Regions from separate parts of the Desulfovibrio sp. Fe33 genome, predicted to be linked through region 1. Evidence: predicted binding sites of a transcription regulator. Region 1 holds the regulator's gene; each other region holds the start of a gene.
The links. The regulator sigma-54, encoded in region 1, starts transcription at its own class of promoters, with help from an activator protein. The targets are predictions, from matches to a motif close to CTGGCACGGNNNNTGCTT.
Positions count from the first base shown of each region.

Region 2: a site for sigma-54 is predicted at 3,501-3,518, ahead of fdhF (formate dehydrogenase subunit alpha). Genes of this name have one in related genera too.
Region 3: a site for sigma-54 is predicted at 2,213-2,230, ahead of nifH (nitrogenase iron protein). Genes of this name have one in related genera too.
Region 4: a site for sigma-54 is predicted at 2,498-2,515, ahead of PSN43_RS12250 (glycyl radical protein). Genes of this name have one in related genera too.

Region 1 covers NZ_JAQKGU010000003.1:61,648-68,785, forward strand. Annotated here, with positions in the region: gene PSN43_RS05380 (KdsC family phosphatase) at 1-392, shown strand, start outside; gene lptC (LPS export ABC transporter periplasmic protein LptC) at 393-1,010, shown strand; gene PSN43_RS05390 (LptA/OstA family protein) at 1,051-1,854, shown strand; gene lptB (LPS export ABC transporter ATP-binding protein) at 1,855-2,580, shown strand; gene rpoN (RNA polymerase factor sigma-54) at 2,818-4,227, shown strand; gene hpf (ribosome hibernation-promoting factor, HPF/YfiA family) at 4,264-4,803, shown strand; gene PSN43_RS05410 (PTS sugar transporter subunit IIA) at 4,806-5,255, shown strand; gene rapZ (RNase adapter RapZ) at 5,274-6,155, shown strand; gene PSN43_RS05420 (PTS sugar transporter subunit IIA) at 6,158-6,595, shown strand; gene PSN43_RS05425 (PTS sugar transporter subunit IIB) at 6,606-7,070, shown strand; gene PSN43_RS05430 (PTS sugar transporter subunit IIC) at 7,099-7,138, shown strand, end outside.
Region 2 covers NZ_JAQKGU010000012.1:89,444-96,581, reverse strand. Annotated here, with positions in the region: gene PSN43_RS14415 (PAS domain-containing protein) at 1-1,072, opposite strand, end outside; gene PSN43_RS14410 (YitT family protein) at 1,781-2,605, shown strand; gene PSN43_RS14405 (putative sulfate exporter family transporter) at 2,524-3,117, opposite strand; gene fdhF (formate dehydrogenase subunit alpha) at 3,529-5,628, shown strand; gene PSN43_RS14395 (4Fe-4S dicluster domain-containing protein) at 5,613-6,191, shown strand; gene PSN43_RS14390 ([Fe-Fe] hydrogenase large subunit C-terminal domain-containing protein) at 6,196-7,138, shown strand, end outside.
Region 3 covers NZ_JAQKGU010000002.1:406,851-413,988, forward strand. Annotated here, with positions in the region: gene modB (molybdate ABC transporter permease subunit) at 1-718, opposite strand, end outside; gene PSN43_RS04635 (hypothetical protein) at 726-848, opposite strand; gene PSN43_RS04640 (LeuA family protein) at 857-1,951, opposite strand; gene nifH (nitrogenase iron protein) at 2,273-3,103, shown strand; gene PSN43_RS04650 (P-II family nitrogen regulator) at 3,260-3,610, shown strand; gene PSN43_RS04655 (P-II family nitrogen regulator) at 3,610-3,984, shown strand; gene nifD (nitrogenase molybdenum-iron protein alpha chain) at 4,007-5,644, shown strand; gene nifK (nitrogenase molybdenum-iron protein subunit beta) at 5,654-7,030, shown strand; gene PSN43_RS04670 (radical SAM protein) at 7,104-7,138, shown strand, end outside.
Region 4 covers NZ_JAQKGU010000009.1:91,101-98,238, forward strand. Annotated here, with positions in the region: gene PSN43_RS12240 (sulfite exporter TauE/SafE family protein) at 8-742, shown strand; gene PSN43_RS12245 (sigma-54 interaction domain-containing protein) at 797-2,290, opposite strand; gene PSN43_RS12250 (glycyl radical protein) at 2,592-5,042, shown strand; gene PSN43_RS12255 (glycyl-radical enzyme activating protein) at 5,173-6,066, shown strand; gene PSN43_RS12260 (C-GCAxxG-C-C family protein) at 6,078-6,611, shown strand; gene PSN43_RS12265 (ErpA-related iron-sulfur cluster insertion protein) at 6,641-6,928, shown strand.

The sequences.
Region 1 (7,138 bases):
TCGGAATCAAGGTGGCCCAGGCAATGGGGCTTGAGATTGGGGTCATTACCGGATTGAACCAAGCTCCTGTGGAGAATCGAGTCCGGGAGCTGGGCATCAAATTCTATTACGCAGGCCATCACCGCAAGCTCCCGCTGTTTGAGGAGATATGCGAAAAGGCCGGTGTCGATCCGAGCGAAGCCGCTTTCATGGGCGACGACTGGATCGATCTGGCGGTGATGAAGCGCGCCGGTTTGGCCCTTTGCGTGCCCAATGCCGTGCCCGAGGTGGTCGAGGCAGCCGATTGGATGTCCACTCGCAAAGGCGGGGAGGGCGCGGTTCGCGAAGCCATCTCTTTCATCCTCGAAGCCAAGGGCCTCAAGGAACAAGCCCTCAAATACTGGGTGGATTAGATGAAAAGCCGTCCGGCTCTGATTCTGCTCGTCATCTTCGCTCTTGGGCTGCTTCTTGGCGTAGGCGTCAACGAACTCTTTCTTTCCGATCCCATTCTGGAATCGAATGACGCCGCAGACCATGCCCCTGTGTCCCGCGAAGCCATGTTCGCCGACGCCGATATTTCAGCCGAGGACATCGAACTGGTGCAGGGCAAGCAGGGGAGTCTGGACTGGAAACTCCTGGCCAAGAGCGCGAAATATAATCAGGAGCTCGGTGTCATTGCCGTGGAATTCCCCCAGCTCACCGCCTTTTTCGGCGATGACCGCCAGGAGGTCTATGTCCAGTCCGAGCGCGGCGAGGTGGACCAGGGAAATGACAACCTCACGTTGTACGACAGGGTTCGCGGTCGATTCGGAGATCTGGCCCTGGACGCGCAGCAGCTTGATTATGTGGGGGCGATAGGTAAGGTGTACCTCAAGGGCGGCGTTTCGTTGCGTCGTCCCGACATGACCGTCCAGGCGAAGGCCCTGGAGATCGATCTTGTCACGAGACAACTGGTGGCCGCGGGCGGCGTGGAAGCGTTGCTGGCCCCCGAAGGGCTGGATGGAAGCCCTTTGCAAGACGACAAGGAATAAGACGTTGCTGAATACGGTTCGCCAAACGGTTCTTTTGCTGATGCTGGTTTTGCTCCTGGTTCCGGCAGGAGCCATGGCCCAGGATTGGGGTAATGTGTCCGAAGCCACTGTCAACCTCAATGTCCGCAAGGAGCCTGCGCCGGGTTCCGCTCATGTGGTCACCCTGACCAAGGGGGAGCGGGTGAGGACCGACTTTCCGCAAAATGGATGGGTGGCCGTATTCAAGCTTGAAGAACAGGAGCGGGACCTGTCCAAAGCCATCGGGTATGCCAACGCAAAATATTTCAAGACAGTCCAGGTGAAGAAGGCTGAGCCGACGCCCGCTGCCGCTCCGAAACTCGACTCCGGCGAAGGCGAGGTCAAGGCGCCTGTTGCCGTGACTCCGCCGCCCGCGCCGGTGCAGGTGGGCATTGATCCAAGCCGTGTGCCGGTAAAGATCACGTCCGATCGCATGACCTACGACGAGGCGGGCAAGATAATTTCCTTTGTGGGCAATGTGGTCGCCATTCACGGCGAGCTTACCCTTTGGGCCGACAAGCTTTCGGCCTACCTTCTGGCGAGCGGGCAGAGAAAATTCTCGGCCGACAGCATTGAGCGTATTGTCGCCGAGGGTAATGTCCGGGCGAAGAAGGGGAATACCGAGGGGACCTGCGGAAGGCTGACGTATATGGTCGGTCCGCAGCTTCTCAAGATGGAGCAGAATCCCAAATTGCAGGACGGTCCCAATTCCCTGACGGGCGAAGTCATCAATTTCCATATCAAGGACGACCGGTCCGAGGTCATCGGTGGCGAGCAGCGCGTCAAGGCCATCTTCATGACTCCCGGCAACGTGAAGGTGCAATAGATGGGCGAAGGTCTTCGCGCAACCAACCTGTCCAAGCGGTACGGCCAGAAAGAGGTCGTGCACGGCATCAACATTGAGCTTCACCCCCGGGAAGTCGTCGGTCTGCTCGGGCCAAACGGCGCGGGAAAAACCACGACGTTCTACATGCTTGTAGGCATCGTGCGGCCCAACACCGGAGTTGTGACCCTTGACGGGAAGGAGCTTACGGACAAGCCTCTGCACGAACGCGCGAGGCTCGGGGTGAGCTACCTCCCGCAGGAAAGCTCGATCTTCAAGAAACTGACCGTGCGCCAGAATTTGGAGATCATCCTCGAACAGACTTCCATGACTTCCAAGGAGCAGCGGGCCAGGGCGGACGAGCTGCTTGAGATGTTCACCATCACCAAGCTGGCGGATCAGGCGGCCATGTTCCTGTCCGGCGGCGAGCGCCGCAGGCTGGAAATAGCCCGGGCGCTGATCCTCGACCCACAGTTCATTCTTCTCGATGAGCCGTTCGCAGGTATCGACCCCATTGCCGTTATCGACATTCAGGAGATTATCTCCGTGCTCAAGTCCATGGAGATCGGCATCCTCATTTCCGACCACAACGTTCGGGAAACATTGAATATCTGCGACCGGGCCTACCTCGTTTACGAGGGTACGGTCATCCTGGAAGGTGCTCCGACCGATATCGTGAAGTCCAGCCGAGCCCGCCAGATTTACCTGGGCGAAGACTTCCGGCTCTAATCCAAAGACCGAATCTTTTTTTAGCTTTCTCGATTTACACCGTACCCAAAGGTTGGTACACTTTTTTCATGCCATATAGTGCCCGATGGATTGGCAGTAGAAACAGGATGTTATCACCATGGTGTTGCATCCTTTAATTCGTTGTGGCATAGTTCAATCGAAAGAAATGGCAGGCTGTGTAAAAAAATTTTCTTTATCCGTCAGCCGATAAACACAACCCTAAGTGAGTGACGAATCATGGGATTGGAACTTCGACAACAGCTCAAGCTCTCGCAGCAACTGGTCATGACGCCTCAGTTGCAGCAGGCCATCAAGCTGCTGCAGCTCTCCCGTCTTGAACTGTTGGAGACGGTGCAGCAGGAATTGTTGGAGAATCCTTTCCTGGATGAAACGGAAACGGAAACCGAGGTGCCCGACAAGACCGAGGTCCTGACCGAGTCCCAGGCGGAAGAGGAGTTGGTTCGGAACGCGGATTGGGAGAACTATCTCGGCGAATTTTCCTCCACTTCCAAGCAGGCGTTGTCACGCGACCTGGAAATGCCGGAAGAGGGTGTTTCCTTCGAGGCGCGGCTCGCTTCCAAGCCTTCCCTGGAAGGCCATCTCAATTGGCAGATGCGTCTTTCCAGCTTCACGGAAAGCGAGTTGGCGATTGGTGACGTCATTCTGGGCAATCTCGATTCCAACGGCTACCTTCAGGCTTCCATGGAAGAGATAGCCGCCATGGTTCAGGCTTCCGAAGAGGAAATCGAGAGCGTTCTCACCCGCATCCAGCATCTCGACCCGGTGGGAGTGGGGGCGCGCACTCCTCAGGAGTGTCTTCTGGTCCAGATGGAAGTCCTGGGCTATGACGATCCGATTCTTGTCTCCCTGGTGCAGGACCACTTGGAAGACCTGGAAAAGAACCGCTATAAGCCTCTCGCCCGCAAGTTCAAGATTTCCATGGAGGAGCTCAAGGATTATTTGGATTTGCTCCAGACCCTTGACCCCATGCCGGGCGCCAGCTTTTCCAGCACCGAGCCGCATTACGTAAGCCCTGATGTCTTCGTCTACAAATACGGTGACGACTTCGTCATCATCCTCAACGAGGATGGTATGCCCCGTTTGCAGATGAACACCTTCTACATGGATTCCATGAAGGGCGCTGCCGACAAGGAAAAGGAATATTTCCAGGAAAAGATGCGTTCCGCCGCATGGTTGATGAAAAGTCTGTACCAGCGGCAGCGAACCCTGTATAAAGTAGTCGAAAGCATTGTCGGATTCCAAAGAGCCTTTTTCGAGGAAGGCGTGACAAAGCTCAAACCCCTGATCCTCAAGGAGGTGGCAGAAGATATAGAGATGCACGAGTCCACCGTGAGCCGGATCACTACCAGCAAGTATGTTTCGACTCCTCACGGCATTTTCGAGTTGAAGTTCTTCTTCAATTCGGCCCTGGACCTCAATGACGGTTCCCAGGTGGGTTCGGAGAGCGTCAAGGCGCTCATCAAGCAAATGATCTCAGAAGAAGACACGAAGAAACCGCTCAGCGACGAGAGAATCGGCGAAATCCTCCAGGAAAAGCTGGAAGTGAACATCGCCCGGCGCACGGTCGCCAAATACCGCTCGGCCATGGGCATTCCTTCGTCTTCGAAACGCAAGCAGTATTTCTAGATTCTGCTTGCCGCAAACACAACCAGGAGGCAGCGTATGAACATCAGCTTCACTTTCAAGAATTTCGAGCCTTCCGATCACCTCAAGGGGTACGCGGAAAAGCGTTTTGAAAAGGTAGCAAAGTACGTTTCCGATGCGGAGGCAGATCTCCAGGTCAACCTGCTGGTCGATAAGTTCCGCCATAAGGCGGATGTGATCCTGAATTCGGATCGCATTCATATCTCGGCCTACGAAGACTCTGAAGACATGTACTCCACCATTGATATGGTCCTGGACAAGCTGGAAGCCCAGCTCCGCAAGATGCGGGAAAAGATGAAGAACCGCCCCAGACAGGCGCGTCCGAATAAAATGGTGCAGATGAACTACCTGTCCTTCGAGGACGGCAGCGGTTCCGCTCCCACCATCGTCGGCACCGATGCATACGAGCCCAAGCCCATGTCCGTGGACGAGGCCGCCATGCAGCTGGATGCCCTTGATAACGAGTTCCTGGTGTTTCGCAATTCGGAAACCGAAGGCGTTAACGTCATATACAAGAGAAAGAACGGCGATTACGGACTGATCGACCCCGGTAACTAAGCATGAAACTCAGTGACTACCTGGCGAAGGAGTTGATCCTTCCCGAATTGCAGTCCGAAGACAAATCGGACGTGTTGCATGAACTAGTCGCCCCCTTGGGCGAGCAATATCCAGAGATGGACACGGACCAGGCGGTCCGTGTCCTTCTCGATCGAGAAAGACTCGGCTCCACAGGCATCGGGGATGGCATCGCCATCCCGCACGGCAAGCTCGAGGACCTGGAGAAGGTTATCGTGGTCGTGGGGCGCAGCCGGAAGGGCGTGGAGTTCGAGGCGCTCGATCACAGTCCTTGCCATATCTTCTTCCTGGTGCTCGCGCCGGAACAGGTGGCGGGTATGCATCTGCGCGTCCTGGCCCAGATATCCCGCCTTCTCAAGGACGAGGAATTTCGCAAGGAGTTTCTTGCGGCCGAAGATCTCGAGGCCCTCTGGTCTCTCCTCAAAAGCGTCTAAATCGAAGGGTGGGCTCCTTTGACGTCGAACAATTCATTCCCCGTGGTCATCGTTACCGGACTTTCCGGTTCCGGCAAGAGTACCGCACTTCGGGTTTTTGAGGACCTCGGGTTCTTTTGTATCGACGGACTGCCGTCCGAGATGTCGCCCAAACTCGCCGATCTCATTCTCAAATTCGACACCAAATACCGTGGCCTGGCGCTCGGCATGGACCTTCGCCAGTTCGAGTTCGTTGACGGATGGGGACAGGCGTTGGAAGGGTTCCGGGAACTCGGCATCACGCCGCAAGTCCTTTTCCTTGAGGCTAAGATGGCCGAGTTGGTTCGCCGTTACGCCACGACTCGCCGTCCGCATCCGCTCGAGTGCCGTAATCTCGGGCTGGAACAGGCCCTTGAAAAGGAAAAGCAGCTCCTTGAGCCGGTGCGTTCCCAAGCCGCCCTGGTCTTGGACACCACGGACTATTCCATCCACGATCTGCGCAGGGTCATTCAAACCAAATGGTCGGCCCTGGAAGACGTGCGTATGGGGATGCGGGTGCACATCATCACCTTCGGCTTCAAGTATGGCGTGCCGTCCGAGGCTGATTTGGTCTTTGACCTCCGTTTTCTGCCTAATCCCTATTTCGACAAGTCGCTGCGCCCATTGTCCGGCATGGACAAGGCCGTGTCCGACTATGTCCTCGATAATCCCGCCGGGAGCGGGTTTATCAAGCGGTTTCATGAATTTCTGCTTTATATCCTTCCGCTTTACGCAGACGAAGGACGCTACAGGATAACTCTGGCGCTGGGTTGCACCGGAGGCCGACACAGGTCGGTATCCGTTGCCGAGTCGGTACTGGCGACACTCAAGGAAAAAGGGTATACAGTATCGATTGAACATCGACATATGGAACTCGGTTAGACATGGTTGCAAAGACTGAAAAAAAGGAAGGCGTGATCGGCGTGGTGCTGGTTACGCACGGAACTTTCGGCGAAACCCTGCTTCAGGCGGCGGAGATGGTCCTGGGTCCCCAGGTGAACTGCCTGGCCGTGGGGATCGACGTGCAGAAGGGTGTGGACGAGGCATTGGAGGGCGTAAGAAAGGCCATCCAGTCTCTTGAACAGGGGAAGGGCGTCCTGGCCCTCACCGACTTGTTCGGCGGTTCTCCCACGACCATGTCCCTGTCGCTTATGAAATCGGAAAATGTCGAGGTTATCACCGGCGTCAATCTGCCCATGCTCGTGGCGGCCCTGCAAGGGAGATCCATGCAGTTGCATGAACTGGCCGAACGGGCCATGGTCGCAGGTCAGCAGGGAATCAAGGTCGCCGGGGCGATGCTGCGTAAAAAAGCAAAGAAGTAGGAATAAAGCCGTGACTCTCGTTCGTATCGACAACCGCTTGATTCACGGCCAGATCATCGAGACGTGGCTGCCGTACACCGGAGCCAGGACCGTCATCGTAGCCAACGATGAACTGGCCCACGACATTTTGCAGCAAGAGATCATGTCTCTGGCCATTCCCCAGGCGGTGAAGAGCTCCTTCATCACCGTGGACGAAGTGCCTGAAGCCGTTACCAAGCTGAGTTCCAATCCCGGCGAATACGCCGCAATCATACTTTTTTCCAACTGTTCCGACGCGCGCCGGGCCTTCGATTCCGGCTTCGGCTTTCATGTGCTCAACATCGGGAATGTCCATTACAGCCCGGGCAAAAGGCAGATTTCCCCAAGTGTGGCCTTGTCCGATGAAGACGAGACCTGTTTGAGGCACCTCAACCGGAAGGGCGTTGAACTGGATTTTCGATGTGTTCCCAATGATCCCATACAGGTGAGGTTCTAGCCGCCATGATTTTGCACCACTCCTTCGCCTGGTTCGCTCTGGTCGCTTTTTTTTTGCCCTCTTCTCCC
Region 2 (7,138 bases), on a different contig from region 1:
TGATGCTCTTGGAGGTGTCCGCCACCGTGTGGTTGGCCTGTTTGAAGCGTACGATGCTTTCCGCGATGGACCCTTCGTAGGGATGCTCGAAATCCTCGGGATCTTTGTCGAACGGTTCGCCGACGCCGGTGACGGCCACATAGTTTTCGCGGATGAAGATGCGCGAGAGCAGCAGCGCGCTGGTCGGCGCTCCTTCCGGCAAGGCCTTGAGCATGGTCTTGAGCAGGGCCCTGACCGAGGTGCAGCGTTTCATGGACGATCTGGAAAATTTGGCCGAGACGGTTTCGTTCCGTTTCACGGGCACGCCCCGGCAGGCGGTGCAGTTGTTGTGATGGGAGAGGGCCACCCACAGGAGGTTTTCCTCCTGCATGGATATGGCCTGGATGCGCGTGGAGCAGACGTGGCTTTTGCCCAGCGAATCGGTGACCCGCAGTTCGCCGTTCCAGTGATCCGAGAAAATGAGTCCCTCGTAAACGTTGTAGAGTTCGGTGTCGGGGTTGTCGCGGAAAAGGTCCTGCAACGTGACGCCCGCCAGCGTCCTCTCGTCGTAGCCGAGGAGCTGCTTGGCGGCGCTGTTGGCGAGGTGGACGGTCCGGTCCACGAAGCGGACGAGCAGCACCGGGGTGTCCACCAGGTCGATCTTGGTCGACAGCTTGATGTTGTCCGTGGAGTTGAGGATGGCTTCCGCGTGGGCCGAGATGTCCAGGAGAATCCCGATGGAGCATCGCTGGTGGATCGGGTCGGGCATACCCATGAGCTTGAACCACTTGATCTCACCGGCCTGGGTGCTTACCCGGAAGGAACAGGCCGTCCGTCCCCGGCGGCGGATCAGTTGGTGGCAGTGCTGGAACCGTTCCCTGTCCTCGGGAACGACGACCTCCTGGGGAATCTGCGGATTCTGGAGGATGGCGCGAATCCGTTCCCCTTCGGGAGAGGCCGCGTATTTGTTCAGGAACGTGATCTCGTTGTTCACCACATCAATACGCCAGACGATGCCGGGCAGCATTTCAAGATAATTGGCGAGGAGCTTTTCCTCGGGAAAGTAGTCCGGTTTCAAAACTGTATCCAACATGAATGTCCTTTCCGTCTGAGCGGAATTGGGTGGTTGCCAAGTTACGTCTTAACGTGAATTGAGAACGGTTGGCAAATAGGGAATGTCTGGTCCGACCAATTCAGCCGCAGGTGTGGAAAGCGTTTGCGCGGAGAAGCCGTTCCCGTTGATCTCGGAGAATTATTTCAGAAAAGAAGTGTATTTTCAGAATGATATTTGTGCCAAGTCCGGCGAGCCTTGTCCCGGGCTTCTCTCGGCTGTTCTATTATATGGAGTTGGAGTCTGAATGCGGAGAAGCCGTCCGGGGAGCGTTACGTTGCCGGGAAGGGATGATCGCCGCTGCATGAAGCGCGCCCCATACGTTGACGATGTTCGAATGTTTCCAAGCCGTTCACGAGCCTTTGGCCGGGGCGGCCCGCCGAGGTCCCGTTTGTTTTTGTTTCGTTTGTCCCTTCGTTTTCATGCTCTCCTCTGAATGAGCGCAGGAATTTATCGAAATTGCTTCTCTATTTGACGCTTTGTTTAGTATGCGGTTCCCTGTTGCGAGTCGGAGGAAAGAAAGAGGAGACCGTTCGTCTGCGGCATAGGGGCCGCAGTCCCGGAGGGCGGCGCGCGCCCGTCGGTTCGCCCGGCGGCCCGGCCTGGGGAAAACGGGCTCCTGCAATATGGTTTTTCGAGTAAGGGTGTTTCGCGATGTTGAAGAAAGTTAGAAGGTACTCGGATTCTCTGGTGTGGAATCTGATTTTGCTCTTTGTGGGCGGGTTCCTCTATGTGTTGGGATACAACGGCGTGGCGGCCCACCACGGTTTCGTGCCCGGCGGGTCCTATGGTTTCGCCGTCGTGCTGGAACGGATTCTGCCGGTGCTGCGGCTTGAGGACTGGTATTTCCTCATCAACGTGCCGCTGTTCGTGATCGCGTGGAAGGGCGTTTCCAGGCGGTTCTTCATGTTGAATTTCGTCACCATGGCGTGCATCACGATGATGACTTCATATGTCCAGCTGGACCTGGGCGTGCAAAACGAGATGTACGCGGCCATAGTGTCCGGTGCTATAATGGGCGCCGGGTGCGGCATGATTTTCCGCACCTACGGCGGCGGTGGCGGCGTCGACGTGCTGGCGGTCATCCTCAACCAGCGGTACGGCGTCCGCATCGGCGTGTTCTTCTTCTTCATCAACGCGGCGGTCATGATGTCCGCCTTGAGCCGGTATACCCTGGACAAGCTCATAGCCTCCATGGTGATGATCTTCATCAGCTCGGTGGTCACGGAATACGTCCTGTCTCTTTTCAACCAGCGCAAGGCCGTCCGCATCGTCACCAAGAAAACGGACGAGCTGATCGGGGTCATGGTCGAGCGCAAGTATCACGCCACGATCTTCGAGGGCCGCGGCGGCTATACGCAAAAGCCGGTGAGCATGATCTTCACCATCACGGACAACATACGCCTCCGCTCGCTGGAGCAGATCGTTTTCGACTACGATCCCGAGGCGATCTTTGTGGTTGAAAACACCTTCAGCGTCTTCGGCGGCAATTTCTCGAAGAGGAAGGTGTATTGATCCCGGCCGGTCCAGCTCGGGGATGTTCCCCTGGCGGGCGGCCGGCATGAAGCCCGCGGCCAGGGGGCGGAGTTGATGACGCCCACGCCCGCGAACGCGCCGTGGTGGGTGTCGCTGAGTTCCAGCAACCGGCCCAGGGGCGGGAAGACTACCAGCGCGATCGGGCCGAGGGCATGTCCACCCACCGTGACCAGTCCCGCCAGGGAGTATTTCGCGCCCATGACCACGATGCCGGTCTTGGTCAGGATGGTGGAAAAGCGCAGGCCGGGCTGCAATATCCCGGGCACGCCCACCGTGTTGCGGATGGCGATGCCCACCAGGATGGCCAAGATGAAGTCCTTGATGGTCAGGTACGTCTTGAAAAATTCGAACCGCAGCAGGAGCGGCGCGGCGAAATGCGCGAAAACCGCCACCGAGATGACGAGCAGAAAGCCCGGAAGGCTTTCCAGCACTTCGCTCATGAATGCTTTGTGGACGTCGGCCCCGTCCATGGTCCTTGTCTCAGTAGTCATAAATCCTCCCTAACGAAATGATGCCTTCATAAAGGCAACATGTGTGCCAGGGCGGGGTGTCCGTATATCTGGTCGAAATATATTGCTTTGTATTGTTTGCTGGGCTGGCCGGTGTCGTTGTGATGTTCCCCGTCGGGAACATTGTCCGTTCCCGTTGTTCCGTTCCGGTAACGGTATTGCCGATTGTCGGCAGGCTGTTCTCCCATGGCGCGGTCCAAATAGAATGGGTGCAATGGAAATGCATTTCATTGCGTGCAATTTTATGTTTTTGCAGGCAGCATTGCGCGCAATGCGATGCAACTCTTTTGGGAGTTGCATTTCTTCAGAACCGGCATCCAACTGTTATCACGGCTTATTTTTCATGACTGCGCAAGTCTGTTTTGTTGGCACGCCCCATGCTTAAGGGCGGCCATGCAACACATCACCACCACTTGTCCTTATTGCGGCGCCGGTTGCGCACTGTCCCTGAACGTGGAAGCCGACCGCATCGTCAGCGTTTCCGCCGGCCCGGAGCCTTCGGTGAACCAGGGCGCGCTGTGCCCCAAGGGCCGCTACGGATATGATTTCGTTACCCATCCCGACCGGCTGACGACTCCTTTGATCCGCAAGGACGGCGAACTGGTCCCGGCCTCCTGGGACGAGGCTCTCGATCTGGTCGCGGAGCGGCTCGGCTCCATCGCGGCCGAATACGGGCCGGAAGCCGTGGGCGGCTTCAGCAGCGCCCGGTGTACCAACGAGGAAAACTATCTTTTCCAGAAATTGTTTCGCGCAGGGCTCGGTTCCAACAACGTCGACCACTGCGCGCGGCTCTGACACGCTCCCACGGTGGCCGGTCTGGCCACATCGCTTGGTAGCGGCTCCATGACCAACTCCATCCGCGAGTTGTGGGAGATGGGCGAGGGGGACTGCGTCTGCGTGGTCGGCTCCAACACCACGGCCTGTCATCCGATAATCGGGCTGGGCATGAAGGAAGCCGTGCGCAACGGGGCCAGGCTGGTTGTCATCGACCCGCGCGAAATCGACCTCGCGCGGTCGGCCGACGTTTGGCTGCGGTTGCGTCCCGGAACCGACACGGCGCTTCTTTCGGGCATCGCCGCCGAGATTCTCAACTTGGGCCTTGTCGATGCGGAAGCGGTCGCGGCGGCTACCGAAGGATTTGAAGAGTTCCGCGAGAAGCTGGCCGAGTTCGATCTCGAAAGGGTTTCCGCCATCACGGAAATACCGGCGGAGGACATCCGCGCGGCCGCCCGCTGCATCGGGATATCGGCCAACACGACCTTTTATTACACCATGGGCGTCACCCAGTTCATCTTCGGCACCAACAACGTCCTCGCGGTCTCCAATCTGGCGTTGCTGACCGGCAACGTCGGCCGCCCCAAGACGGGCGTGAACCCGTTGCGCGGCCAGAACAACGTGCAGGGCTCCTGCGACATGGGGGCGCTGCCCAACGTGCTCACCGGATACCGCAACGTGTCGGACGACGCCGTGCGGGGCGACTTCGAAAAGGCCTGGGGCGTGAAGATTCCCGCAACCCCCGGCCTGACCATTCCCCGGATGTTCAATGCCGTCGGGGAGGACCGCCTGAAGGGGCTGTTCGTCTTCGGCGAAAACCCCATGCGCAGCGACCCGGACATCACCCATGTGGAGCACTGCCTGCGCCATGTGGACTTTCTGGTGGTCCAGGACCTCTTTCTGACCGAGACCGCTGAGCTTGCCGACGTGGTGCTGCCCGGCGCGAGCTTCGCGGAAAAGGACGGGACCTTCACCAGCACCGAGAGAAGGGTCCAGCGGGTGCGCAAGGCCGTCCCGTGCGTGGGCGACAGCCGCCCGGACTGGGAAATCCTGGCGGATCTCCTGGCGCGGCTGGGCAGGCCCGAACGGTACGCCGGGGCCGGTGACGTGTTCGACGAGATGCGTATGCTCACGCCCACCCATACCGGCATCACCTACGCGCGGCTGGAGTCGGGCGGCATCCAGTGGCCCTGCCCGGACGAGACCCATCCCGGCACGCCGATTCTGCATGTGGGCCGGTGTATGCGGGGACCGGGCAAGTTCGTCCCGCTGCCGCACATCGAGCCCGCCGAGCCGACGGATGCGGAGTATCCGCTTATCCTGACCACCGGCCGGGTCGTCGCCCATTACCATACCGCGACCATGACCAGGCGCTGTTTCGGCCTGGAAGGCACGTGGCCCGAGGAACTGGTGGAGGTCCACCCCGACGACGCAGCCGAACACGGCATCGCGGACGGCGACATCATCGAGGTCGCTTCCCGCCGCGGATCGGCCAGGGCCAAGGCCTGGATCACCCGCAGGGTCCGTCGCGGACAGGTCTTCATGACTTTCCATTTCTCCGAATCGCCGGCCAACATCCTGACCACTTCGGCCGCCGATCCTGTAACCGACACGCCGCAACTCAAGATCTGCGCCGTGTCTATACGAAAAGCTATCGGCAACGCCTTGAAAGCGACTCCGATATTGAAAGAGGAATCCGTACCATGCACGCTCGCCTGAGTCCCTTTATCCTTGTAGCGGCCGCCCGGTGCATAGGCTGCCGCGTCTGTGAACTGGCCTGCTCCGCCGCGCACCAGCGGGGCGGGGTGTCGGTGGGAAGTCTCCAGGTCCCTCTGTCCCCCCGGCTGTACCTGACCAGCTTCAACAATTCCCGTGTTCCCATCGGATGCAGGCATTGCGAGGACGCGCCCTGCGCCGAAGTCTGTCCGAACAATGCCATCATGCACACCTCCAACGGCGTCCAGGTGGACGAGGACCGCTGCGTTGGCTGCAAGACCTGCCTGGCCGTCTGCCCGGTGGGAGCCATGGAGATGGCCCAGGTCTGGAAGCACGGCAAACCCGCCATGCGCCGGGTGCTGGACCCGTCGACCCCGAAGGGCGTCCGGCTCGAACCCGCCTGCCTCGCCAGCAAGTGCGACCTCTGCGACGGACGCGAGGGCGGACCGGCCTGCGTGGCGGCGTGCCCCGAAAAGGCCCTGACTCTGGTGGACCCCATCGAGGTCAAGCGACGCCGTAATCTTGAAGCCGCATTGGCCCTGAGCCGGACCTACGAGGAGGTGTAGTCCCATGTCGTCACAAGTCGTTTCCATAGACCCCATGCTGTGTACCGGCTGCCGCCGGTGCGCCGATGTCTGCCCCGTCGACGCCATCGTCGGACACCCCAACGAGCCGCAGACCATCGATACATCCCGTTGCGTGCTGTGCGGCCAGTGCGTGCTTACCTGCGCGGCTTTCCTTTCGCCTTTCGACGAAGGCGCGGAACGGATGCCGGAGATTCGCCGGGAACGCGGGCTGGCCGAAGACGATCCCGCTCCGTTGTTCGCCGCCAATTTCCGTATCGACCGGAAGAAGGTGGCGGCCATGCTGGCCGACCCCGAGAGGACCACCATGGTCCAGTGCGCCCCGGCGGTCCGGGTCTCCATCGCCGAGGAGTTCGGCAAGGCTCCGGGCACGCTCACTCCCGGCAAGCTCGCCGCGTCCCTGCGCAGGCTGGGCTTCGACTACGTCTACGACACCATCTTCGCCGCCGATGTGACCGTCATGGAGGAATCCACCGAGTTGCTCCAGCGCATCGAGACCGGCGGGACCCTGCCCATGTTCACCTCCTGCTGTCCCGGTTGGGTGCGTCATGTGGAGACCGCCTGGCCGGACCTGATCCATCACCTTTCCAGTTGCAAGTCCCCGCAGCAGATGGCGGGCGCGCTCTTCAAGAGTTACGGGGCGGAGCAGGCCGGAAAAACCGCGGGTGAGATCGCCAGCGTGGCGGTCATGCCCTGCACCGCCAAGAAGGGCGAGGCGGAGCGTCCCGAGATGCAAAACGGCGGGCACGCCGATGTGGACGCTGTGCTGACCGTGACCGAGCTGGCCGCCATGCTCAAGGAGAAGGGTATCGACCTGGACAGCCTCCCCGAGGAGGAATTCGACGCCCCGCTGGGCCTATATTCCGGGGCCGGGACCATCTTCGGCGCGTCCGGCGGCGTGATGGAGGCGGCCCTGCGCACCGCTATCG
Region 3 (7,138 bases), on a different contig from region 1:
TGGCGTTTTCAAAAGTGGCGTCGCGTGGAAACGTCCGACGAGCCGTGGCCCGCGGCGATGCGGCGCGTCCGGCGGCGTTGCACCGTCCGATGACGAGCAGGGCCGCATAGCTGACGATCAGCAGGGCCAGGGAGAGCAGGCCCGCCTGGCCGTATTCCAATGCCTCGGTGTGTTCGAAGATGGCGATGGAAGCCACCTTGGTGCGGCCCGGAATGGAGCCGCCGAGCATGAGCGCAACGCCGAACTCGCCTACGGTGTGCGCGAAGATCAGCGCGGCCGAGGCCGTGACGCCGCCCATGGCGTTGGGCAGGACCACGTGGCGAAAGGCCTGGAAGCCGGTCATGCCCGAGGAGCGCGCCGCTTCGATGATGCCGGGTTCGACCTTTTCGAAGGCCGCGCGCATGGGCAGCACGCCGAAGGGCAGGCTGTACGCCAGGGAGCCGAGGACCAGGCCGGTGAAGGAGAAGGGCAGGGGAAAACCGAAGGCGGCTTCCCAGGCCGCTCCGAAGGGCGATTTCGGGCTCATGAGCATGAGCAGGCCGAAGCCGAGCACCGTGGGCGGCAGGACCATGGGCAGGTTGCACGCCGCCTCGATGTACCGCTTGCCCGGGGCGTCGGACATGGCCAGCCAGTAGGCCAGGGGCATACACAGGGCGAGCAGGACCGGGGTGACCGCCAGGGCCAGGTTGCCGGTGACCAAAAGCGAGGAAACATCCATGGCGCGCCTACCGGACCGTGACGTGCGCGTGGGCCTCGTACGGGGTTGCGGGCCCGGGCGCGTCGCCGGTGGCGGCGGTGCCGGACAGGACGCAGAGCCACAGACAGATGAAGAGCAGCTTCCTGAACATGGTGTCTCCTAATTCTTGGCGAGTTCGGTCAATTCACTGCCGGTCAGGGGGCGTTCCAACTCCCAGGCCAGTTTCCTTACTTCGTGGACAAGGGCCGCAAGCCCCTGCTCCGGAAGGTCGAGGCCGTTGTCGGCGAGGGCGCGGGCCACTGCCGCTCGCCCACTTTTTCCGCCAACCGCGACCATCCGGTTCGCGCCGATGCGCTCGGGATCGAACGGTTCGAAAAGACCGGGTGATTTGCTGAGGGCGTGCGCGTGCAGGCCGGACTCGCAAGCGAAAATGTCCTTGCCCGCGATCGCCTTGGTTCGGGGAACCGGTACCCCGGCAGCTTCAGAAACGAAATGGCAGAGTCCGCCAAGGTTCTGAACATCATACGCATGGCTTTCCTCCTTGATTGCCAGATAGGCGGCCAGCTCCTCGATGGCCGCGATGCCCGACCGCTCGCCTATGCCGAGCAGGCTGGCGTCGGCGTAATCCGCCCCGGCGGACAGCGCGGTGACGGCATTGGCCGTGGCCATGCCGAAGTCGTCGTGGCAATGCACGGCCAGGTCGATATCGAGCTTGTCCCTGAATGCGGCAACGAGCTCCATGGTCGCGGCGGGGGTGAGCAGGCCGAGGGAGTCTGACAGGCGGACGCGGGACGCGCCCACATCCTGCGCCAGCCCGGCCGCCTTGATGGCGAAGTCCCGATCTGCCCTGGATACGTCCTCAAGTCCTACGGAAACGTATTCGATGCCCATGAGACGGGCCGCGAGCACGGTGCGGGCCAATCGCTCCAGAAGCCCCTCGCGGTTGGTGCGGAGCCGTTTTTCGATGTGCAGGTCGGAAACCGGGACGCCGATGCTGATGCGTTCGATTCCCAACCGCGCGGCTGTGCGGATGTCCGTCTCGCGGCAGGGCGACCAGACGGACAGGGCGGTGCGGCCGCGCCGTTTTTTCGCCCTTCGCAGAAGTTCGTCCAACCCTTCCTGGCCGACCCAGCCAAGCTCGATCTCTTCCACGCCGATGGCCAGCAGGCCGGATACGATCCGTTCCCTGGCCGCCATGGAAAAGTAGGCCCCGAAAAGCTGCGCTCCTTCCCTGAGTGTGGTGTCGATCAACATGTGCTTCGTCCTTGTGGATGGTTGCCGGTAATAATTCCTCCTTGAGCATGAACGGTGCCAAACATGGCTTGAATTGTAACATACTGAAATTGCAACAATAGTTGTTTAACAAAAAAAGGATGAACCAACCTACGTTTTTGTAGGTTCCTACAGTTGTGTCTGTTGCCGTGGTCGCGTCCTACACTTTTGGTAGGTGACGCAGTCGTTGTGTAATTTTATATTTCTCCATTAATAATAATATGTTGTTTGTATTTGAGTAGATTGGCACGGGCTTTGCCAAATGAGGCCATCAACGCAAACAAACCCTTTGGAGGAGAAATCATGCGGAAAGTAGCGATCTATGGAAAGGGCGGCATCGGAAAGTCCACCACCACACAGAACACTGTCGCCGGTCTGGCGGAAATGGGCCGCAAGGTCATGGTCGTCGGCTGTGACCCCAAGGCCGACTCCACCCGCTTGTTGCTCGGCGGTCTGGCCCAGAAGTCCGTTCTGGACACCCTGCGCGAGGAAGGCGAGGACGTGGAGCTGGACGATATCCGCAAGCCCGGTTTCGGCGGCACCTGGTGTGTCGAGTCCGGCGGCCCGGAACCCGGCGTCGGTTGCGCAGGCCGCGGCATCATTACTTCCATCAACATGCTCGAGTCTCTTGGAGCCTATGAGGAATCCGAGGGTCTGGACTACGCCTTCTACGACGTCCTCGGCGATGTCGTCTGTGGCGGCTTCGCCATGCCCATCCGCGACGGCAAGGCCCAGGAAATCTACATCGTCTGCTCCGGCGAGATGATGGCCATGTACGCGGCCAACAACATCTGCAAGGGCATCATGAAATACGCCGAATCCGGCGGCGTCCGCCTGGGCGGTCTTATCTGCAACTCCCGCAACACGGACCGCGAGGCCGATCTGATCACCGAACTGGCGGCCAAGCTCGGCACCCAGATGATCTACTTCGTTCCCCGCGACAACGACGTGCAGCGTGCCGAGATCAACCGCAAGACCGTCATCGAATGGGACGGCTCCGTGCCCCAGGCCGATGAATACCGCGGACTCGCCAAGGCCATCGACGAGAACCAGATGTTCGTCATCCCGACTCCCCTGGAGATCGAAGAGCTGGAGCAGCTCCTGCTCGATTACGGCATCATGGAAGCTGCTTAATTCATTCCGAAGCTGACGCCGTCCGGGCGGCACCGGCGGGCGCGGAATCGAGAGGAGTCCGCGCCCATGGGGGAAAAGCATCCCTGAAAAACGGCGTCATTGACAGCTTCAAACAATCAAAACCCAACAATAAAGAAGAGATAGGAGAGAGCTGAAATGATGATAATGGTACGAGCGATTGTACGGCCCGAAAAAGCGGATACGGTGTTGGCCTCCCTTATGGATAACGGATTTCCCGCTGTCACTAAATACTCCGTGGCCGGTCGCGGCAAGCAGCGCGGCATAAAGATAGGCGAAGTCACCTACGACGAGATTCCCAAGACAATGCTCATGTGCGTGGTCAAGGCGGCGGACAAGGATTTCGTCATCAACACCATCATGGACGCCGCCCGTTCCGGCACCAAGGGAGCCTTCGGCGACGGCAAGATTTTCGTGTCCGATGTCGAGGACGTCTACACCATCAGCTCCGGCGTGAACGAGACAGCCGCCGCCGAGGAGGCCGCGTAATGAAGGAAGTCATCGCAGTCGTGCGCATGAACATGATGAACCAGACCAAGGCTGCCCTGACCGAAGCCGGTGTCGATGCCTTCTTCGCGCACGCGGCGGAAGGCCGGGGCAAGGGGTTCGTCAACGCTGCCGTCGTCCAGGGCGTTGAGAGCGGCTACGAGGAAGCCGCCGAAGTGCTCGGCGAGAAAGGCAAGCTGTATCCCAAGCGCATGGTCACGGTCGTGGTCCCGGACGACATGGTTGAAGACGTGGTCGAGGCCGTCATGGCCGTCAACCGGACGGGCAAGCCCGGCGACGGAAAGATATTCGTCCTCCCCGTGGGCGACGCGGTCCGCGTAAGAACCGCTGAAACCGGTGCAAAGGCCATAGCCTAGGCAACCTGAAGGAGTATCGAGAATGGCCAAGACGAAGAAAGTGGTGCAGCTCATGCCCACCGACATCAAGGAAGAGCTTCTGAAGAAGTACCCTCCCAAGGTGGCCCGGAAGCGCGCACAGCAGATAATGATAAACGAGGCCACGGAGTCCGAGGCGCCGCCCGAGATCCTGGCGAACGTCCGCACCATCCCGGGCATCATCACCATGCGTGGGTGCACCTACGCGGGCTGCAAGGGCGTCATCATGGGCCCGACCCGCGACATCCTGAACATCACCCACGGCCCCATCGGCTGCGGGTTCTACTCCTGGCTCACCCGCCGCAACCAGACCGATGCCGGTACGGACGGCGACAACTACATGCCCTACTGTTTCTCTACGGACATGCAGGACCAGGACATCATCTTCGGCGGCGAGAAGAAGCTCGCGGCCGCCATCCAGGAGGCCTACGACACCTTCCATCCCAAGGGGATATGCATCTTTGCCACCTGTCCCGTCGGCCTCATCGGCGACGACATCCACGCGGTGGCCAAGAAAATGAAGGAGAAGCTGGGCGACTGCAACGTCTTCGCCTTTTCCTGCGAAGGCTACAAGGGCGTGTCCCAGTCCGCAGGCCACCACATCGCCAACAACCAGGTCTTCACCCACCTTGTCGGCGAGAACGCGGAGCCCAAGGAAGGGCGGTACAAGATCAACCTTCTCGGCGAGTACAACATCGGCGGCGACGGGTTCGAGATCGACCGCATCCTGAAGAAGTGCGGCATCACCAACATATCCACCTTCTCCGGCAACTCGACCTACGACCAGTTCGCCTCGGCGCAGCACGCCGACCTGGACTGCGTCATGTGCCACCGCTCCATCAACTACGTGGCCGACATGCTTGAGACCAAGTACGGCATACCCTGGATCAAGGTGAACTTCATCGGCGCCAAGTCCACGGCCAAGTCCCTGCGCAAGATCGCCGAGTATTTCGGCGACCAGGAACTCATCGACCGCGTCGAGCAGGTCATCGCCGAGGAAATGCCTGCTGTCGAGGCCGCGGCCGCGAAGGTCCTTCCGCACACCGAGGGCAAGACCGCCATGTTGTTCGTCGGCGGCTCCCGCGCCCACCACTACCAGGATCTGTTCGCCGAGATGGGCATGAAGACTCTGTCCGCCGGTTACGAGTTCGCGCACCGCGACGACTACGAAGGCCGCCATGTCCTTCCGGGCCTCAAGGTCGACGCCGACTCCCGCAATATCGAGGAGATCGAAGTCGAAGCGGACGAGAAGCTCTACAGCCCGCGCAAGTCGCCCGATGAGTTCAAGGTCCTGGAAGAGGCCGGTTTCGAGTTCAAGCACTATGAGGGCATGAACGCCCAGATGGACAAGGGCACCCTCATTATCGACGACCTCAACCAGTACGAGGCAGACAAGCTGGTCGAACTGCTCAAGCCCGATATCTTCTGCGCGGGCATCAAGGAGAAGTTCTCCATCCAGAAGCTCGGCGTGCCCATGAAGCAGTTGCACAGCTACGACTCCGGCGGCCCCTATGCGGGATTCAAGGGCGCGATCAACTTCTACAATGAAATAGATCGGCTCGTGACCTCCAAGGTGTGGTCCTACCTGAAGGCCCCCTGGCAGGAATCCCCCGAACTGACCGCCACCTTTGTTTGGGAATAGGAGAATACCATGGTTTTACTGAGACATACACCCGTAGAGATCAAGGAGCGCAAGGCGCTCACCGTCAATCCGGCCAAGACGTGCCAGCCCATCGGAGCCATGTACGCGGCCCTGGGCATCCACGGATGCCTCCCGCATTCGCACGGTTCGCAGGGCTGCTGCGCCTATCACCGCTCGGCCTTGACCCGGCATTACAAGGAGCCCATCTCCGCGGCCACCTCGTCCTTTACCGAAGGCGCGTCCGTGTTCGGCGGCCAGGCCAACCTGTTGCAGGCCATCAACAACATCTTCACGGTCTACGAGCCTGAAGTGATCGCCGTGCACACCACCTGCCTGTCCGAAACCATCGGCGACGATCTGAACCAGATCTTCGACAAGGCGGAGAAGACCGGGAAGATTCCGGAGGGCAAGACCTGCATCGGCGCGCCCACCCCGAGCTACGTGGGTTCCCATGTGACCGGCTTCTCCAACATGGTCAAGGCCATGGCCAAGCTGGCCGAGCCGTCCGGCAGGAAAACCCACAAGGTCAACGTCATCCCCGGCTGGGTCGAACCCGCCGACATGGCAGAAATCAAGAGGTTGTGCGCCATGGTCGGCGTGGACGTCACCCTGTTCCCGGACACCGACGGCGTGCTCAACGCCCCCCTGACCGGCGAATACAAGATGTTCCCGGACGGCGGCGTGACCGTCGCGCAGTTGAAGAAGACCGGCGACGCCATCGGCACCCTGGCTCTCGGCGAGTGGTGTTCCGCGGACGCGGCGCGTTGGCTCGACGCCAAGTGCAAGGTTCCCTGCACCGTGCTGGACATGCCCTTCGGACTGGCGGCCACCGACCGCTTCATCGACGTGCTGCGCACCGTGGCGGGTGTGTCCGTGCCCGAATCCGTGGCCTACGAGCGCGGCCAGCTCGTGGATATGATTTCCGACATGCACCAGTACTTCTACGGCAAGCGCGTGGCCATCTGGGGCGATCCCGACCAGCTCATCTCCATGTGCGAGTTCCTGGTCTCCCTGGACATGCAGCCCGTCTACGTCGTCACCGGCACCCCGGGCAAGAAGTTCGAGGCCCGCATCAAGGAAATCTGCGCGGACCAGCCTTTCGAGGTCAAGGTCAAGGCCAAGGGCGACATGTTCCTCATGCACCAGTGGATCAAGAATGAGCCGGTCGACCTGCTCATCGGCAATACCTACGGCAAGTACATCGCCCGCGACGAGGACATCCCGCTGCTGCGCTGGGGCTTCCCCATCCTGGACCGCCAGGGGCACCAGTACTTTCCCACCGTCGGCTACAAGGGCGGGCTCAGGCTCCTTGAAAAGATCCTGACCCTGCTGCTGGATCGCAAGGACCGAGACGATCCGGAGACGACCTTCGAGCTCGTCCTGTAGCATTCAGACCAGGTCCGGGGCGGAGACCTTCCCCCTCCGCCCCGGATCAAACCCCGAAATCGAGAAGGCCGTCATGTCAAAGAGCAACGCCGAAGAATACGTTTTCCA
Region 4 (7,138 bases), on a different contig from region 1:
TCTTCCCATGTTCGATCCCACTCATCTCCTTGTCTTCGGGTTGTGGCTCGTCGGCGGATTCGTCTCCGGCGTCAGCGGCATCGGCGGGGCCATGGTCGCGGTTCCGGCGGCGGCCATGTTCATACCCATGCATGAGCTGATTCCGCTCAGTTGCATCCTGAACGTGGTCATGGACGGCTGCATCGCCGCCGCACATTTCCGCCACTGCCGCGTGTCCGCGCTCTGGCCCATGCTCGCCGGTTCCCTGCCCGGGGCATTCGTCGGCCTATTCATCCTCAAATTCGTTCCCGGAGCCATATTGCAGGGGGCTGTGGGCGCGTTGCTGCTTTACTATGTATATTGGCAGCGGACCTTTCGCGTCACCGAGGTGCATCGGGAATCGTGGTCGCACGGCGGGGCGGCCGGATTCGGCGCGGGCCTGCTCGGCACGGCCATATCCTTCGACGGTCCGCCCGTCGGCGCGTATGGGCTGTATGTGGGCTGGTCCCCCAGGACCTTTCTTGGCACCTTGGGCGTATTCTTCGTGATCCGGGGCACCATGACCTGCGTGCTGCAGGCCGGAGCGGGACTCTACACTTCCGCCGTTATCGAGTACGCAATGTACGGGATTCCGGCGACCATGCTGGGAACCCTGTGCGCCTTTCCGATCACCAGGCACGTCAACCAGGACACGTTCCGGCGAGTGCTTCTGGCCATCATCCTGCTGGCCGGAGTGGTCTGCCTGGTGCGCTCCCTGTTCTGATCCGGCACGGCCGGTCCGCCATGTCGCGGGCCGGTCGTGTTTTCAGGATTCGCCCTAAAATCTGTCTTCTATGCCGAGCTGCTTGATCTTGTAGCGCAATCCGGCCGCGGTGATCTCCAGGATGCGGGCGGCCTTTGCCACATTGCCTCCAGTGACCCGCAAAACATTGCACAGGCATTCCGCTTCGTACCGCTGCATACATTGCTTGAGCGGGATGACGCTGTTTCGTTTGACCGTGCGGTAATCGAAATAATTCTGGCTTGGCCCGGCGTTTTCGTCCGGCCCGGGCGTTTCCGCCATGGGTTCCGCGGACTCCGCCACGCAGGTGGTCTCGCACGCCTCGCGGAAGTGGCGCGGCAGGGTCCGGCAGTCCATGGAATGCTGATCGCCCAGCATGGCGAGGCCGCCTTCGATGACGTGTTGCAGCTCCCGGATGTTTCCCGGCCAGTCGTAATCCTGGAATATCCGGAGCACTTCGGGGGTCACTTCGATGGGCGCGCCGTCCTGCGCCTGTTTTGAGCGCTCGATGAATGTGCGGACCAGCAGGGGGATGTCCCCTTTCCTGTCGCGCAGGGGCGGCACGGCGAGGCCCACCACGGCGAGCCGGTAATACAGGTCGCTGCGCAGGATGCCGTTGCCCACGGCGGTCAGCGGAGCTTCGTTCAGGATGCTGATGACCCGCACGTCCACCGGGATTTCCTTGCTTGAGCCGAGGCGGCGCACCCGTTTTTCCTGGAGTACGCGCAACAGCTTGGCCTGGAGCCCCAGCGGCATGGAGTTCAATTCGTCCAGGAGCAGCGTGCCGCCGTTGGCCGCTTCGAACAGGCCGGGCTTTTCCGGGGCGTCGGTGTACGCCCCCTTGGAGGTGCCGAAGAGGATCGCCTCAAGCAGATTTTGGGGGATGGCGGCGCAGTTTTCGGCAACGAAAGGCTCGTCGCGCCGGTCGCTCCCGGAGTGGATGGCCTGGGCGAACAGTTCCTTGCCGGTGCCGCTTTCACCCCAGATCATGACGTGGGACGACGCTCTCGCCGCTGTCCGGGCTTCGGCCAGCACGTCCGCCAGGCTGTCGTCCTTACCTATGATGCTGTCGAACGTGTAGTAGGAGTAGGAGCGCTCGGCCGGTTTTTTCGGACGCCGCTTGGAGTCGTTCAGGGTGGCCGAGCCGGTCCAGATGGTGAAGGCGATGACCCCGTCCTTCCTGCCGTGATCGTACAGGGGGAAGAAATCCGAGACCGTGCTGGCGAGGTAGTTGTTGGTGGTCTTGTAGAAGTAGCTTTTTTTCAGGATCGGCCTGCTGCTTCGCAGGCATTCGATGGTGGGGATGCATTCCAGTTCATGGGGCACATACAGCTTTGTGATGTGCTGTCCCCTCACCGGCAGGCTGGTGAAGCTGTCGGCGCGCCGTTGGATGGGGTTCATATATTCACAAATGCCGTTGGCGTCGACAACGGCTACGCCGACTCCGAGGTCGTCCCATATGGCGGTCATGGCCGGGGTCAGGACGCTTGCCCGGCTGACATCGGTGAATTTCTCTTCGGAAAAAAGCAAATTTTCCTCCCCCCGCAAAAACGTCTGCGGCTTGTCATGCTCGCCTATAAACTCATTGGCAGCACCTTAGAAAGAGAAAAATTTTTTTACAAATAGAAAATTATTTTTCTATTAATTAATTTTTTCACTCCGGATTTCACTTCTTGTAAAAACTAAAAAATTTAATAATTCAGTACGTTATTCACAAATCAAAGAGAAGTGCGTCTTCTGGCACACCCCGTGCTAGTGCGAAAAAGAACAAGCGAACGAACTTCACATATTAATCCGATTCAGAACATCATCAAGAGAACAGGAGATGGAAATGACGACTCTTTCCGTTGTGAATAAGACCGACAATCAGGCTGAGGCCAAGGGCTACGGCATCAATTGGGATACCGCCGAAAAGCGGGCCAAGGAACTCAAGGACTACTTGATGGCCGCGCCGCAGGTGATGGATCCGGAACGTCTGAAGTTCCTCCTTGAAGTATACGAAAAGCATCAGGGCGAGCCGGTTGTCTACATCCGCGCCAAGCTGCTGGAGCGCGTCCTGACCGGCAAGAAGATTTTCCTGGACGGCAACCCCCTGGTCGGCACCCTGACCGGTGTCCGCGCGGGCGTTTACGCCTACCCCGAGTGGAACGTTTCCTGGATCAAGGAAGAGATGCAGATGGCCAAGATGGCCTCCCTGGGCGAAATGAAGATTCCCGCCGAGACCCAGGAACTGCTCGAAAAGACCTACAAGCTCTGGAAGGGCCGCACCTGCGTCGACCAGAACAACACGATGTACAAGGAAAAGTACGGCGTGAACGCGAAGCAGTACGCCAAGGCCGGCATGTACTACGAGAACGTCTCCGTCGCTTCCGGTTCCGGCATCGCCGATTACGGCCTGGTTCTGAACAAGGGCCTGCGCTACCTCATCGACGACGTCAAGAAGCGTCTGGCCGAGTGCCCGACCACCCTGGCCGACAGGGACCGGATCGACCTGTACCGCTCCATGCTCATCACCTTCGACGCCGTCATCGCCCATTCCCATCGCTACGCCGATCTGGCCGAGCAGACCGCAGCCGGGGAATCCGATCCCAAGGTCAAGGCCGAGCTGCTTGAGATCGCCGAAATCTGCCGCCGCGTGCCCGAGCATCCGGCCCGCAACTTCCGCGAAGCCATCCAGTCCTTCTGGTTCATCCACCTCTGCGTGGCCACCGAGCAGATGGCCTGCGCCGTGTCCCCCGGCCGTTACGGCCAGTACATGTATCCCTTCTTCAAGAAGGACATCGACGAAGGCAACCTGACCCGCGAGCAGGTCGTGACCCTGCTCAAGTTCCAGTGGATTCGCCACCTCGAACTCGGTGAGTACCAGGGCAACTCCTACGCCCTGACCCTGTCCGGCCACACCGGCCAGTCCATCACCATCGGCGGCGTGGACGCCAACGGCGAAGACGCCTGCACCGAGCTGGAGGAACTGCTCCTCGAGACCCAGATCCAGATGCGGAGCATCCAGCCCACCCTGACCCTGCTGTACCATCCCAAGATCAAGGATTCCTACATGCAGAAGGTCGTTGAGTGCATCCGCGGCGGTTCCGGCCAGCCCCAGATCCTGAACAACAACGTGGTCATCCAGCGCACCCTGGCCCGCTTCGCCAAGTATCCCGACGGCATCACCCTGGAAGACGCCCGCAACTGCGGCAACTACGGCTGCGTGTCCACCGGCGTTTGCGGCAAGGGCAGCTTCATCACCCAGGAAGACCAGCCCTGCCTCGCCAAGGTCATCGAACTCGTGCTGAACAACGGCAAGTGCCCGGTCACCAAGAAGCAGGTCGGCGTCGAGACCGGCGATCCCACCACCTTCGAGACCTTCGAAGACCTCTACGACGCGACCAAGAAGCAGTTGGACAACCTGTTCCACATCTCCCGCGCCCACTCCGACCTGAGCCAGATGGCCCGCCTCCAGGTGGTCCCGAGCGTCTTCCGCTCCGCCATGTACGACGGCTGCATTGAAAAGGGCATGTGCGAAGAGGCGGGCGGCACCCGTTACCCGCAGGTCAACCCGATCATGACCGCGGGCATCGACGCCGCCAACTCCCTGCTGGCCGTCAAGCACCTGGTCTTCGACACGAAGAAGATCACCATGGAGCAGCTCCTCGAAGCCATCAAGGCCAACTTCGAAGGGTACGAGGATATCCGCAAGATGTGCTTCGACGCGCCCAAGCACGGCAACGACTACCCCGAGGTGGAGAAGTTCGTGCAGCGGTTCTACCGCGACGTGGACACCATCCACAGCTCGCAGGGTCCGGACTGCTTCGGCCAGCGCACTCCGCTGGACGCGTACTCCCTGTCCTACCACAACTACTTCGGCTCCATGATGGGCGCGCTGCCCAACGGCCGCAAGGCGGGCGTCGCCCTGACCGACGGCTCCGTCTCCGCCATGCCCGGCACCGACCATGAAGGCATCACCGCCCTCATCAAGTCCGGCGCCGAGGCCATCGACACCGTCCGTTACGGCGCGAACCACTTCAACGTGAAGGTCAACCCGCAGGTCATCGAGGGCCCGGCCGGGGCTCGTACCCTGATCTCCCTCATCAAGACCTACTGCGACTTCGGCGGCTCCCACATCCAGTTCAACTGCGTCAGCTCCGAGACCCTGAAGGACGCCAAGGCCCATCCGCAGGAATACCCCGATCTGGTCGTCCGCGTGGCAGGCTTCAGCGCCTACTTCACCCGTCTGGACTGCGGCGTGCAGAACGAGATCATCAAGCGCACCGAATACAAGAACTAGCTCCTGAACAGGGTAGGCAAAAAGCGGGGCGAGGGTCCCAACCCCTCGCCCCGCGTCTCCCTCTCCCACAGGGGACCTCCAGGCCCTCTGCGAGAATCGCGAAACGGAAAATACCTGCGGAGAGAAAAAAATGAGCCAGGGAATGATTTACAACATACAGCGCATGTCCATTCACGACGGGCCCGGCCTGCGCACCACTGTTTTCCTCAAGGGCTGTCCCCTGAGCTGCCTGTGGTGCAGCAATCCGGAGTCGCAGAAGGCGACTCCGCAAATGCTGCTTTTCGCGGACCTGTGCATCGGCTGCGGAGCCTGCGCCCAGGCCTGCCCCAACGGGGCCGTGGTGGAAAAGGACGGCAAGTTCGGCCGGGACCTGGAAAAATGCACCAACTGCGGCGAATGCGTGGACTCCTGCCCGAGCAAGGCCCGGGAGTTGTCCGGCAAGACCATGACCGTGGATGAGGTCATGGAGGTCGTACGCAAGGACTCCCTGTTTTACGAGAATTCCGGCGGCGGCGTGACCTTCGGCGGCGGCGAGCCCACTGCGGGCGGTCAATTCTTCCTCGACATGGTCCGGGCGGCCAAGGACGAGGGCTATCATGTGACCGTGGACACCTGCGGTTACTGTCCCGAGGAGCGCTTCGACAAGGCCATCGAGCTGGCGGACCTGTTCCTGTTCGACTGCAAGCACATGGACCCGGAGCGGCACAAGGCGCTGACCGGCGTGGACAACGGAATCATCCTGCGCAACATGCGCGCCGCGCTCACGTCCGGCAAGGAAGTGCGCATCCGTATGCCGCTTATGCCCAACCTCAACGACTCCGATGAAAATATCGCGGCCATGGCGGATTTCTTCAAGGAATTCGGCCGCAACGAGATCGAGATAATGCCGTGTCACGCCTTCGGGCGCAACAAGTACGCGGCTCTCGGCTGGCAGTACCGCATGTCCGGCGAATACGAGCCGGAACAGTTGGAAGCGGTCCGGCAGCGGTTTGTCGACCACGGCCTCAAGTCCGTGATCGTCTAAGGAGCTCGGCCATGATGCATCTTCTCCCCGATGAGGAACGGCTTGTCGCCGAATCCGGTTTGGCGGCCCGGCAGCTCTATGGAAACGGCCCCATGTGCTGTTCCGAGGCCGTGCTCGCCGTAATCAACCGGGAATTCGACGGCGGGTTGTCCACGGACCTGGTGACGGCCCTTGCCAAGGGATTCTGCGGCGGCATCGGCGATGCGGGGTGCCTCTGCGGGGCGCTCTCGGGAGCGGTCATGGCTCAAAGCCTGATTCTGGGCAAGGATTCCGGGAACGTTTCCGACGATCAGGTGCGGAAGGCGTCCAAGGAATTGCACGATCGATTTCTCGCCCGCTACGGCAGCGTCTGTTGCCGCGTACTGAGCAGGGAGCGCGATCCGAATTCGGATTCCAAGGGAGTGTGCCTCGATTACGTGGAGGCCGCGGCGGGGATGTGTGTCCGCCTCCTGCTGGAGTCCTCCGAGCGGCGGGATGGCGAGGCGATTCACGGCCGCCGCGCAGAAGGAACCTGCGGAAGCGGGCTCAAGCCCGCAATAATGTAATCGAATCAAGAACTCGTGAGGATAAGAATATGTTTGAAGTGACCGTTCCCGAAGAGATGCTGGAAAAGCTGCGCGACATGCTGGACGACGAAGAGAGCTGCGTTCGCTTGCGTGAATACAAGACGGGCGGCGGCTGCCATTCGAAAATCGTGCTCGGTCTGGGCATAGACGAACTTGACGAGGATGAGGACGAACGCGTGCAAGTGGAGGATGTGCCCTTCATCGCCGAAAAGGACTTCCTCCTCAAACACGGCAGGAAGTACACGCTGAGCTTCAGCGACAAGAAGGAAGTCGTGCTGACGCCCGCGGGCGAATAGCGCTCAGGCCGCACGGATTCCGGCGCGGTGAAAGAACGACATCATTTCCGGTCATCGGGCGGGTAGGCCCCGATGCGACCGGGACAACAAGAATGAGGATATCGACATGTTTGAACTGACCGTTCCCGAAGAGATGCTGGATAAGCTCCGGGACATGCTGGAGGACGAGGACGAGGAAAGCTGCATTCGTCTTCGTGAATACCAGGTCGG